Regions from separate parts of the Polaromonas sp. P4_F6 genome, predicted to be linked through region 2. Evidence: predicted binding sites of a transcription regulator. Region 2 holds the regulator's gene; each other region holds the start of a gene.
The links. The regulator LexA, encoded in region 2, represses DNA repair genes until DNA is damaged. The targets are predictions, from matches to a motif close to ACTGTATNNNNATACAGT.
Positions count from the first base shown of each region.

Region 1: the regulator LexA is predicted to act here: its motif matches at 1,712-1,729, upstream of AC1DUN_RS07870 (DNA topoisomerase IV subunit B).
Region 3: the regulator LexA is predicted to act here: its motif matches at 1,653-1,670, upstream of AC1DUN_RS07660 (PA0069 family radical SAM protein).

Region 1 is NZ_JBFUJQ010000002.1:434,788-438,062, forward strand. It holds gene AC1DUN_RS07870 (DNA topoisomerase IV subunit B) at 1-1,665, opposite strand, end outside; gene AC1DUN_RS07875 (MFS transporter) at 1,857-3,077, shown strand; gene AC1DUN_RS07880 (SDR family oxidoreductase) at 3,264-3,275, shown strand, end outside.
Region 2 is NZ_JBFUJQ010000005.1:238,526-241,800, forward strand. It holds gene AC1DUN_RS14640 (M14 family zinc carboxypeptidase) at 1-77, opposite strand, end outside; gene AC1DUN_RS14645 (asparaginase) at 152-1,096, opposite strand; gene lexA (transcriptional repressor LexA) at 1,227-1,931, shown strand; gene AC1DUN_RS14655 (hypothetical protein) at 2,065-2,427, shown strand; gene AC1DUN_RS14660 (D-2-hydroxyacid dehydrogenase family protein) at 2,595-3,275, shown strand, end outside.
Region 3 is NZ_JBFUJQ010000002.1:368,226-371,500, reverse strand. It holds gene AC1DUN_RS07665 (calcium-binding protein) at 1-1,575, shown strand, start outside; gene AC1DUN_RS07660 (PA0069 family radical SAM protein) at 1,714-2,802, shown strand; gene AC1DUN_RS07655 (GNAT family N-acetyltransferase) at 2,864-3,275, shown strand, end outside.

The DNA of each region.
Region 1 (3,275 bases), on a different contig from region 2:
CGGTTTTTTGCCTCGCGCCGGCGCGTCCACCCGGAACAGCGGCGGCCGCGCGACATAGACATTACCCGATTCAATCAGCTTGGGGAAGTGGCGGAAAAACAGCGTGAGCAACAGCACCTGGATGTGCGAGCCGTCGACGTCGGCGTCGCTCAGGATGCAGACCTTGCCGTAGCGCAGGCCGCTGAGGTCGGGCGTGTCGTTGGGGCCGTGCGGGTCCACGCCGATGGCGACCGCAATGTCGTGGATTTCGGTGTTGGCGAACAGGCGGTCGCGCTCGACCTCCCAGGTGTTGAGTACCTTGCCGCGCAGCGGCAGTATGGCCTGGCTTTCCTTGTCGCGGCCCATTTTGGCACTGCCGCCGGCCGAGTCGCCCTCAACCAGAAAGACTTCGTTGTGCGCCAGGTCGCGGCTTTCGCAGTCGGTCAGCTTGCCGGGCAGCACGGCCACGCCCGAACCCTTGCGCTTTTCGACCTTCTGGCCGGCCTTCTGGCGGGTTTGCGCGGCCTTGATGGCGAGTTCGGCCAGCTTGCGGCCGTAGTCGACGTGCTGGTTGAGCCACAGCTCCAGCGCCGGGCGCACAAAGCTGGAAACCAGGCGCACCGCGTCGCGCGAATTGAGGCGTTCCTTGATCTGGCCCTGGAACTGCGGGTCCAGCACCTTGGCGCTCAGCACATAGCTGGCGCGGGCAAAAACGTCTTCGGGCAGCAGCTTGACGCCCTTGGGCAGCAGCGAATGCAGGTCGATAAAGCTTTTGACGGCATTGAAGAGGCCGTCGCGCAGGCCGCTTTCATGGGTGCCGCCGGCGCTGGTCGGGATCAGGTTGACGTAGCTCTCGCGCATGGGCTGGCCGTCTTCGGTGAAGGCCACGCACCACTGCGCGCCCTCGCCTTCGGCGAAGCTGTCGTGCTGGGTGTCGGCAAAACCTTCGCCTTCAAACATCGGGATCACCGGGTCGCCGGTCAGGGTCTGCATCAGGTAGTCGCGCAGGCCGCCTTTATAGAGCCAAGTCTGGGTGTCCTTGGTTTTCTCGTTGGTCAGCGTGACGGTGACGCCGGGCATGAGCACGGCCTTGCTGCGCAGCAGGTGGGTAAGCTCGGCCATGGGCAAAGCCGCCGACTCGAAGTACTTGGCGTCGGGCCAGGCCCGGACCGTGGTGCCGGTCTTACGGTCGCCGTCGCCGTTTTTGCGCAGGTGCAGCTTTTCGGTGACGTCGCCGCCCGAAAACACCAGGTGGGCGACCATGCCTTCACGGTAGGAGGTGACCTCCAGGCGCTTGGACAGCGCGTTGGTCACGCTGACGCCCACGCCGTGCAGGCCGCCCGAGAAGCTGTAGGCGCCGCCCTTGCCCTTGTCGAACTTGCCGCCGGCATGCAGCCGGGTGTACACGAGCTCGATCACGGGCGCCTTTTCTTCCGGGTGCATGCCGAAGGGAACGCCCCGGCCGTCGTCGTCCACGCTGACCGAGCCGTCGCTGTGCAGCGTGACCTTGATCTTCTTGCCGTAGCCGGCCAGGGCCTCGTCGGCGGAGTTGTCCAGCACTTCCTGGATGATGTGCAGGGGGTTGTCAGTGCGTGTGTACATGCCCGGGCGCTGCTTGACGGGCTCCAGGCCCTTGAGCACGCGGATCGAACCTTCGGAATATTCGGTGGGTAGTTTGTCAGCCATGGCAGTTGAAAGAATTGCCGCAATTGTAGTCCGGGCCGCAAAAGTCACTGTATAGGCATACAGCCAACCCGATTCGGGCGTGGAAACCGGGGGCGGGCGCGGCAGCGTTTTGCCATTTTCGTTACAGTCGGCTGATCGCTTCCCCACCCACCCCGGGGCCCTTCTTTTTTCGCCGCTTGCGGCGGCCACCCATGACCACCGACACCAAAAAACTCTCCATGCTGCAGGTGCTGATCTGCGGCGCCACCATCGTCACGCTGTCCATGGGCATACGCCACGGCTTCGGGCTGTGGCTGCAGCCCATCACCCAGGCCCAGGGCTGGACGCGCGAAACCTTTGCCTTCGCGCTGGCGGTGCAAAACCTGTCCTGGGGCGTGTTCGGCATTTTTGCCGGCATGGCGGCCGACCGCTTCGGCGCCTTCCGCGTGATCGTGGGCGGCGCCCTGCTGTACGGGCTGGGCCTGGTGGGCATGGCGCTGTCGCCCACGGGCTTTTTGTTCACCATGACGGCAGGGGTGCTGATAGGCGCGGCGCAGGCCGGCACCACCTATGCCGTGATCTATGGCGTGATAGGCCGCAACATCCCGGCGGAAAAGCGCTCCTGGGCCATGGGCGTGGCCGCGGCGGCCGGCTCTTTCGGCCAGTTCCTGATGGTGCCGGTCGAAGGCCTGCTGATCAGCGGCCTGGGCTGGAAGGAAGCGCTGCTGGTGCTCAGCGGCGCGGTGCTGCTGATCGCGCCGCTGGCGCTGGGCCTGCGCGAAGGCGGCTTTGCCGGCGGCCAGCCGGCCAAACGCGAGCAGACCATAGGCCAGGCGCTGCGCGAGGCCTTCAAGTACCCAAGCTTCCAGTTGCTGATGGCGGGCTATTTCGTCTGCGGCTTCCAGGTGGTGTTCATCGGCGTGCACATGCCCAGCTACCTCAAGGACAAGGGCCTGTCGCCCCAGGTGGCCAGCTACGCGCTGGCGCTGATAGGCCTGTTCAATGTTTTTGGCACCTATATCGCCGGCTCGCTGGGCCAGAAGATCGCCAAGCGGAAAATCCTGGCGACGATTTATTTCTCGCGTGCGGTGGTGATCGCCGTATTCCTGGCGGCGCCGCTGAGCCCGCTGAGCGTCTACATCTTCGCCAGCCTGATGGGCCTGTTGTGGCTGTCCACCATCCCGCCGACCAACGCGGTGGTGGCGCAGATCTTCGGCATCCAGCACATGTCGATGCTGGGCGGCTTTATTTTCTTCAGCCACCAGATCGGCTCTTTCCTGGGCGTGTGGCTGGGCGGCTATTTATATGACCGCACCGGCAGCTACGACATCGTCTGGTACATCGCCATCGCGCTGGGCGTGTTTGCCGCCCTGGTGAACCTGCCGGTACGCGAGGCGCCGATTGCACGCGCCGGCGTGCCGCAAGGGGCCTGAGATGGCCAAAAAAGCCGGCCTGTGGGCGCTCGCGGTCATCGCGTCGCTGGGGGTGTTTGCCCTCTACACACGGCCGGAATTCCTGGTCACACTCGCCAACCAGATCTGGGCTTGCTTTTAGGGCCTGCCCGGCGGTTTTGCGAGTGATGGGGGCCGCGCCCCCAAAAAAAGCGGGAAGAGGACATCATGAAAACCATC
Region 2 (3,275 bases):
AGCGCCTCATAAAACCGGATGCAGGCCTCCCAGGTGGTGGTCTGGTTCTGGTTGCCGAGTTCGTACGGGGTTTGCATGGGGTGTCCGCGAGGTCAAAAAAAGGAATGGAAGTTCGGGGCCGGCGCGCCTGCGCTGCCGGTCCCGGAGAGATTCAGGCCAGCAACTGCAGGATCAGGCTTACGCGGGCCTTGACCGGGCTCAGGCCGTCCGAATCCGGAATCGCGTCGGCCGGGGTCGGCAGCACCCGCCCTGCGGCGCAGCGGCTGGCGCGAATCACCTTGACGCCGTCGGCCTGGGCCTTGAGCAAGGCGGCCTGCAGCTCATGGTGCAGGCTGCCGTTGCCGGTTCCCGCCACCACCAGGCCTTGCACGCCCTGCGCCTGCAAAGCCTGCACGATGGCGCCACCGGCGCCGGCATGGTTCATGATGATTTCAACACGGGGCACGGCGCCGCCCAGGCCGGCAATGCTTTTGGCGGCGGCTTGCGCGCGCGCTGCCTGGGCTTGCGGCCAGTTGCGCAGCAGCCTCAATTGGCCCTCTTCCACATAGCCTATCGGGCCGGCATCGCCCGAACTGAAGGGATCAAGCCTATAGGTATGCACCTTCTGCACATCCGCCGCGCCGTGGATCACCCCGGCGCACACCGCAACCACACCCTGCGCGCCCGCATGGCGCGCCACGACCACGGCGTCGAGCAGGTTTTGCGGCCCATCGGGCACCAGCGCCGTGGCCGGGCGCATCGCGCAGGTCAACACCACGGGCTTGGCCGGCGCCAGCAGCGCCTGCAGGAAAAAAGCGGTCTCTTCGAGCGTATCGGTGCCGTGCGTGATGACGATGCCCTGGACATCGGGCTGCACCAGGTAATGGCTGACGCGCGCGGCCAGCTTGGCCCACACAGCGAAGGTCATGTCCTTGCTGTCAACCTGCGCCACCTGCTCGGTGAGCACTGAACCGGCCTGCGCCAGGGCCGGGATCGCGGCCAGCAGTTCTTCAACGCCCACCTGGGCGGCGGTGTAGCCGATGTTGTCCGACACGCTGGCGGCCCGGCCGGCAATCGTGCCACCGGTGCCCAGAATCACAATATTTTGAGGATGCATGGAAAGTGATCTTGCAATCTTTTAAAAACTGGATGAAAATACAGGTACTGGATATTAAAACAGGTCGATACAGCTAAACGGGTTACAGCCCCTGCATCTTGACCTGACCGAAGAACCAAGGAGTCCCGCCATGAGCATCCTCGCCGATTTCCCGCATTTTCCCTCCGAAGGTCCCAAGCTCACGGCGCGCCAGCAACAAATCCTGGAACTGATCCAGAGCGCCATCGCACGCACCGGCGCACCGCCCACCCGCGCCGAAATCGCCAACGAACTGGGTTTCAAGTCCGCCAATGCCGCCGAAGAACACCTGCAGGCATTGGCCCGCAAAGGCGTCATTGAACTCGTCAGCGGCACCTCCCGCGGCATACGCCTGCGCGGCGACACCCTGCGCTCCATCAACGAATCGCGCACCAAACAGTTTTCCCTGCCGTTGCAAAGCCTGGCCCAACTCGCCCTACCTCTGGTAGGGCGGGTTGCTGCTGGCAGCCCGATTCTCGCGCAGGAACATATCGAGCAAACCTATTATTTTGAAAGCGGCCTGTTCCAGCGCCAGCCCGATTACCTGCTCAAGGTTCGCGGCATGAGCATGCGCGACGTCGGCATCATGGACGGCGACCTGCTGGCCGTCAAACAAGCCAAGGAAGCCAAGAACGGCCAGATCGTCGTGGCCCGCCTCGGTGATGAAGTCACCGTCAAGCGCTTTCGCCGCAACAAGAACCTGATCGAGCTCTTGCCCGAAAACCCCGACTTCAAGACCATCGTGGTCGAGCCCGGTGAACCGTTTGAACTCGAAGGCCTGGCCGTCGGTTTGATACGCAACACCATGCTGATGTAAGCCATCCAGTCCGGCCATGCACCAGGTGGCGGGCGTTTGGCTTTCTGGCCAACACCCTGGTGCGGCGGCCCTGCCGGCCTGTCGCCGGTCCGAAATCCTGCCTGTGTAAACCTCTCTCATACAGGAGTTCATCATGGGAATCGTCAGTTTTTCACATTCACCCCTTCTGTCCATCCTGCTGGCCCCCGCGCAGGCGCTGGCAGCCTGGTTTGTGCCCGCAACCAGGTCCGGCCGGTATGGCGCCTCTGCACGTGCCCAGCGCGCAAACGGCCAGCTGGCATTGCCGTTTTCTTCGGGTGCCGCCACGGCCCTGCGCGAAACCACCCCCGGCAAGGCCATGCCTAAACGCCCTGCGCCCAGCCGCCTGCGCGTCGTGCGCGAATTCGACGCCAATGTCGGCCCGGCCTGCGCCGGCCGCATGGTCATCTCGGGCCGCATGGCCGACGTCTGCGCGGAGCTTGAGCGCATGGCCCAGCGCGAAGCCGCGCTGCAGTAAACAGCAAGCCCGGCCCACACTCGCCCCCTGCGGCAAAGGCCCATGAGCCTGCGCGGCGCGCGGCCGCCAGACTGAAATACCGCAACAGGTTTCCTGGCGATACAAAATGAGTACGTTCGGGTAGCCCTTCCCGCAAGCAAGAAAAATCTTGCAGGCACAATATCGGCATGAATATTGTGATCCTCGACGACTACCAGGACGCAGTGCGAAAACTGAACTGCGCTGCCAAATTGGAGGCCTACCCCGCCAAGGTCTATACCAACACTGTCAAAGGCATAGGCCAGCTGTCTGTCCGGCTCAAGGATGCCGACGTCATCGTCCTCATCCGGGAACGGACCCAGCTCAGCCGGCAGGTCATTGAAAAACTGCCCAAACTCAAGCTGATCGTGCAGACCGGCCGCGTCGGAGGCCATATCGACGTCGCGGCCTGCACCGAGCGCGGCATCGCGGTGGCCGAAGGCACCGGTTCACCCACGGCACCGGCCGAGCTGACCTGGGCTCTGGTCATGGCGGCCATGCGCCGCATCCCGCACTACGTGGCCCACCTCAAGCATGGCGCCTGGCAACAGGCCGGCCTCAAGTCGGCCTCCATGCCGCCGAATTTCGGCATAGGCTCCGTCCTCAAGGGCAAGACCCTGGGCGTGTGGAGCTACGGAAAGATCGGGCAAATCGTCGCCGGCTACGGCCGGGCTTTCGGCATGCGGGTCATCATCTGGGGCCGCGAGGCCTCGCGCGAACGGGCCCAGGCCGACGGCTACGAAGTCGCCGGCAGCAAAGCCGAGTTTTTTGAGCAAAGCGATGTGCTGAGCCTGCACCTGCGCCTGCACGATGAAACCCGCGGCATCGTC
Region 3 (3,275 bases), on a different contig from region 2:
AGCCGCCTCAACCATGCCCCCGAGGCGGTGTATCCCCTGGATGACCTGGAAATCGAGGCACAAGGGAACGTCGGCCTCGATATTCCCTCGGACCTGTTCTCTGACGAGGACGGCAACCCGTTGATGTACAGCTTCAGCCTTGCCAACGGCGACCCCTTGCCCGCCTGGCTCAACTTCAACGTCGACACATTCAGGCTTGAGGGAACCGCGCCGGCGGGCTTTGCCGGGGCGCTTTCCATTGCCGTCAAGGCAAGGGATGTTTTTGGCCTGTCAGCCTCGTCGAATTTCACGCTCACTGTTGCCGTGTCCGATGTGACCGTTCAAGGCACGGAAGGCAATGACACCCTCTTTGGCACCTCAGGGGCTGATGTGATGGCCGGCGGCGCCGGCAACGACGTGCTGAGCGGCGGCGCGGGCGACGACGTTTACCGGTTCAAGCGCGGCGACGGCTTCGACATCGTCAACGAATACGGAGATGAGGAAGGCAATGTCGACACCATCCGCTTTGGCAGTGGCATTGCCTCGTACGAGGTCTATGTCACCCGTGACTCTTCCCTGAACCTGTTCCTGAACCTGGGCAGCGCAGACCGCATACAGCTCAGCAACTGGTTTGACAACGACGCCCATCAGGTGGAGAGGGTTCTCTTTGCCGACGGCACCGTGTGGACTGCCGACGATCTGGCCGGGATGGCGGTGTTTTCTTCCACCGAAAACAGCGACTATTTGCGTGGAACTGAAGGCGATGATTTCGTGCAGGGTCTGGGCGGAAGCGACTTCCTGGCTGGAGAGGGGGGCGGCGACATTCTGTATGGCGGTGGCGGCAGTGATTTCCTGGAAGGCGGCGCCGGCGGTGACAACCTCCATGATGCCGACGGCGGCAACTATTACAACGGTGGGGCTGGTGATGATGACCTGCGAGGCAGCGCTACGGCCGACTTTCTCCTGGGCGGCACCGACAACGACTTCATCACCAGCGGAGACGGTCCCGACGTGATCGCCTTCAACGTGGGCGATGGCCAGGACACGGTGTATGGAGGGGACGGTAGCCCACAAAGCCAGGACGACACGGTCAGCCTGGGCGGCGCCGGCCTGGACTACGCCAACCTGAGCCTGCAAAAGAACGGTAACGACCTGGTGCTCAAGGTGAGCGACGGCGACATGCTGACTCTTGCCGGCTGGTACGGCGATGTGAGCAACCGGACCGTGCTGAACCTGCAACTGGTGGCCGAAGCGATGAGCGCCTTTGATGCCAACTCCAGTGACCCGCTGCTCAATAAAAAGGTACAGACCTTTGACTTCCAGGGCCTGGTGGGCGCGTTCGACGCGGCGCGCACCGCCACACCGGGGCTGAGCAGCTGGGCGCTGAGCAACGGGCTCACGCAGTTCCACCTGGCGGGCAGCGACAGCGAAGCCCTGGGCGGCGACCTGGCCTACCACTATGGCGCGGACGGCACGCTGGCGGGCATGGGCCTGGGCAAGGCGCAGGAGGTGCTGACGAATGCGCAGTTTGGTGCGCAGGCGCAGGCCGTGCATTCGACTGCGAGCTTGCAGGAGGGGTTGGTCCGCCTCGGCTAAAGACTTGGGAGTGTCTACCCCTGTGGATGGAAGGGGTGGGAGACGGCCGGCTTGATGAAAGCGGTTGGCTTGAATATACTGTACGTAAATACAGCATTCTGGTTGGCTCGTTTTTGCCGGGCCGGGCTGTTTCCACCCATGTCCGACGCCATCATCCCCCTGCACGCCATCAAGGGCCGCGGCACCGCCACGCGCATCGCGCACCGGTTTGAGAAGGACGTGCGCACGGCCTGGGACGATGGCTGGGGCACGCTGGAGGAGGGGGTGGCGGGCGAGGCGCCGCGGCTGGAAACCACGGTCACCCTGGAGGAGGCTCGCAGTGCCATTGTGCGCAACGATTCGCCCGACATCTTTTTTGACTACAGCATCAATCCCTACCGGGGTTGCGAGCATGGCTGTGTGTACTGTTATGCCCGGCCCACGCACAGCTACCTGAATCTTTCGCCGGGCCTGGACTTTGAAACCAAAATCATTGCCAAGCGCAATATCGCCGAGGCCTTGCGCGCTGACCTGGGCAAGCGCAGCTATGTGCCGCGCCTGCTCAACATAGGATCGGGCACCGACTGCTACCAGCCGGCCGAGCGCGAGCTGCGGCTCACGCGCGGCCTGATCGAGGTGATGCGTGATACCTGCCACCCGTTTTCCTTGATCACCAAATCGAGCGGCGTGGAGCGCGACCTGGACCTGATTGCCCCGCTGGCGGCCGACAAGCTGGCCGCCGTGTACATCACCATCACCACGCTGGACGGCGAACTCGCGCGCAAGCTGGAGCCGCGCGCCGCGGCGCCGCACCGCCGCCTGCGCACCCTGCGCACCCTGGCCGAGCACGGCGTTCCTGTGGGTGTGAGCGTGGCGCCGCAGATTCCCTTTGTGAACGAGGACATGGAGCAGGTGCTGGAGGCGGCCTGGGAGGCCGGCGCGCGTTCGGCGTTTTACACGGTAATCCGCCTGCCCTGGGAAGTGGCGCCTCTTTTCAAGGAATGGCTGGAGCTGCACTACCCGCAGCGCGCCGCGCGCATCATGGCGCGCATCCAGGAGATGCGCGGGGGCAAGGACTACGACAGCGATTTCGCCTCGCGCATGAAGGGCTACGGCCTGTGGGCAGACCTGATCAAGCAGCGCTTTGAGAAATGCTGCAATCGCCTGGGTTTTAACCGCCAGCGTGTGGAGCTGGACTTGAGCCGCTTCAGGCCGCCGGGTGCGGCGGGGCAGGGCAGCCTGTTCTGAGGGCCCGGCAGCTTGGGGCCGCGAGGGCTATAGTGCAAGCCCAATATTGAAGGAGTTCATCTTGGCATTCGAATGGAAGCATTCATCGGAGGACGTGGACTGGGACGCGCTCTCGCATCTCTACCGGATTGCGCCTTTGGGCGAGAAGAAAGCGGCGGACCTGAAAGTCGTGTTCTCCAACAGCCTGTTCAAAAGTTTTGTGTACGAGGGCGGCCAACTGATTGGCGCCGGCCGCGCGCTGGCAGACGGCATGGACTGCTCGTATATCTGCGACATCGCGGTGCATCCGGAGCACCAGGGGGTTGGCCTGGGCAAGGAGATCGTTGCCTCGCTGGTCGGCCTCTCAAAGGGGCACAAGAAGATCATCCTCTATGCGGTGGCCGGCAAGGAGCCGTTTTACCGCAAGCTGGGCTTCAGACGCATGCTGACGGCGATGGCGATCTTCAAGAACCAGGAGCAGGCGCTGCAGAGCG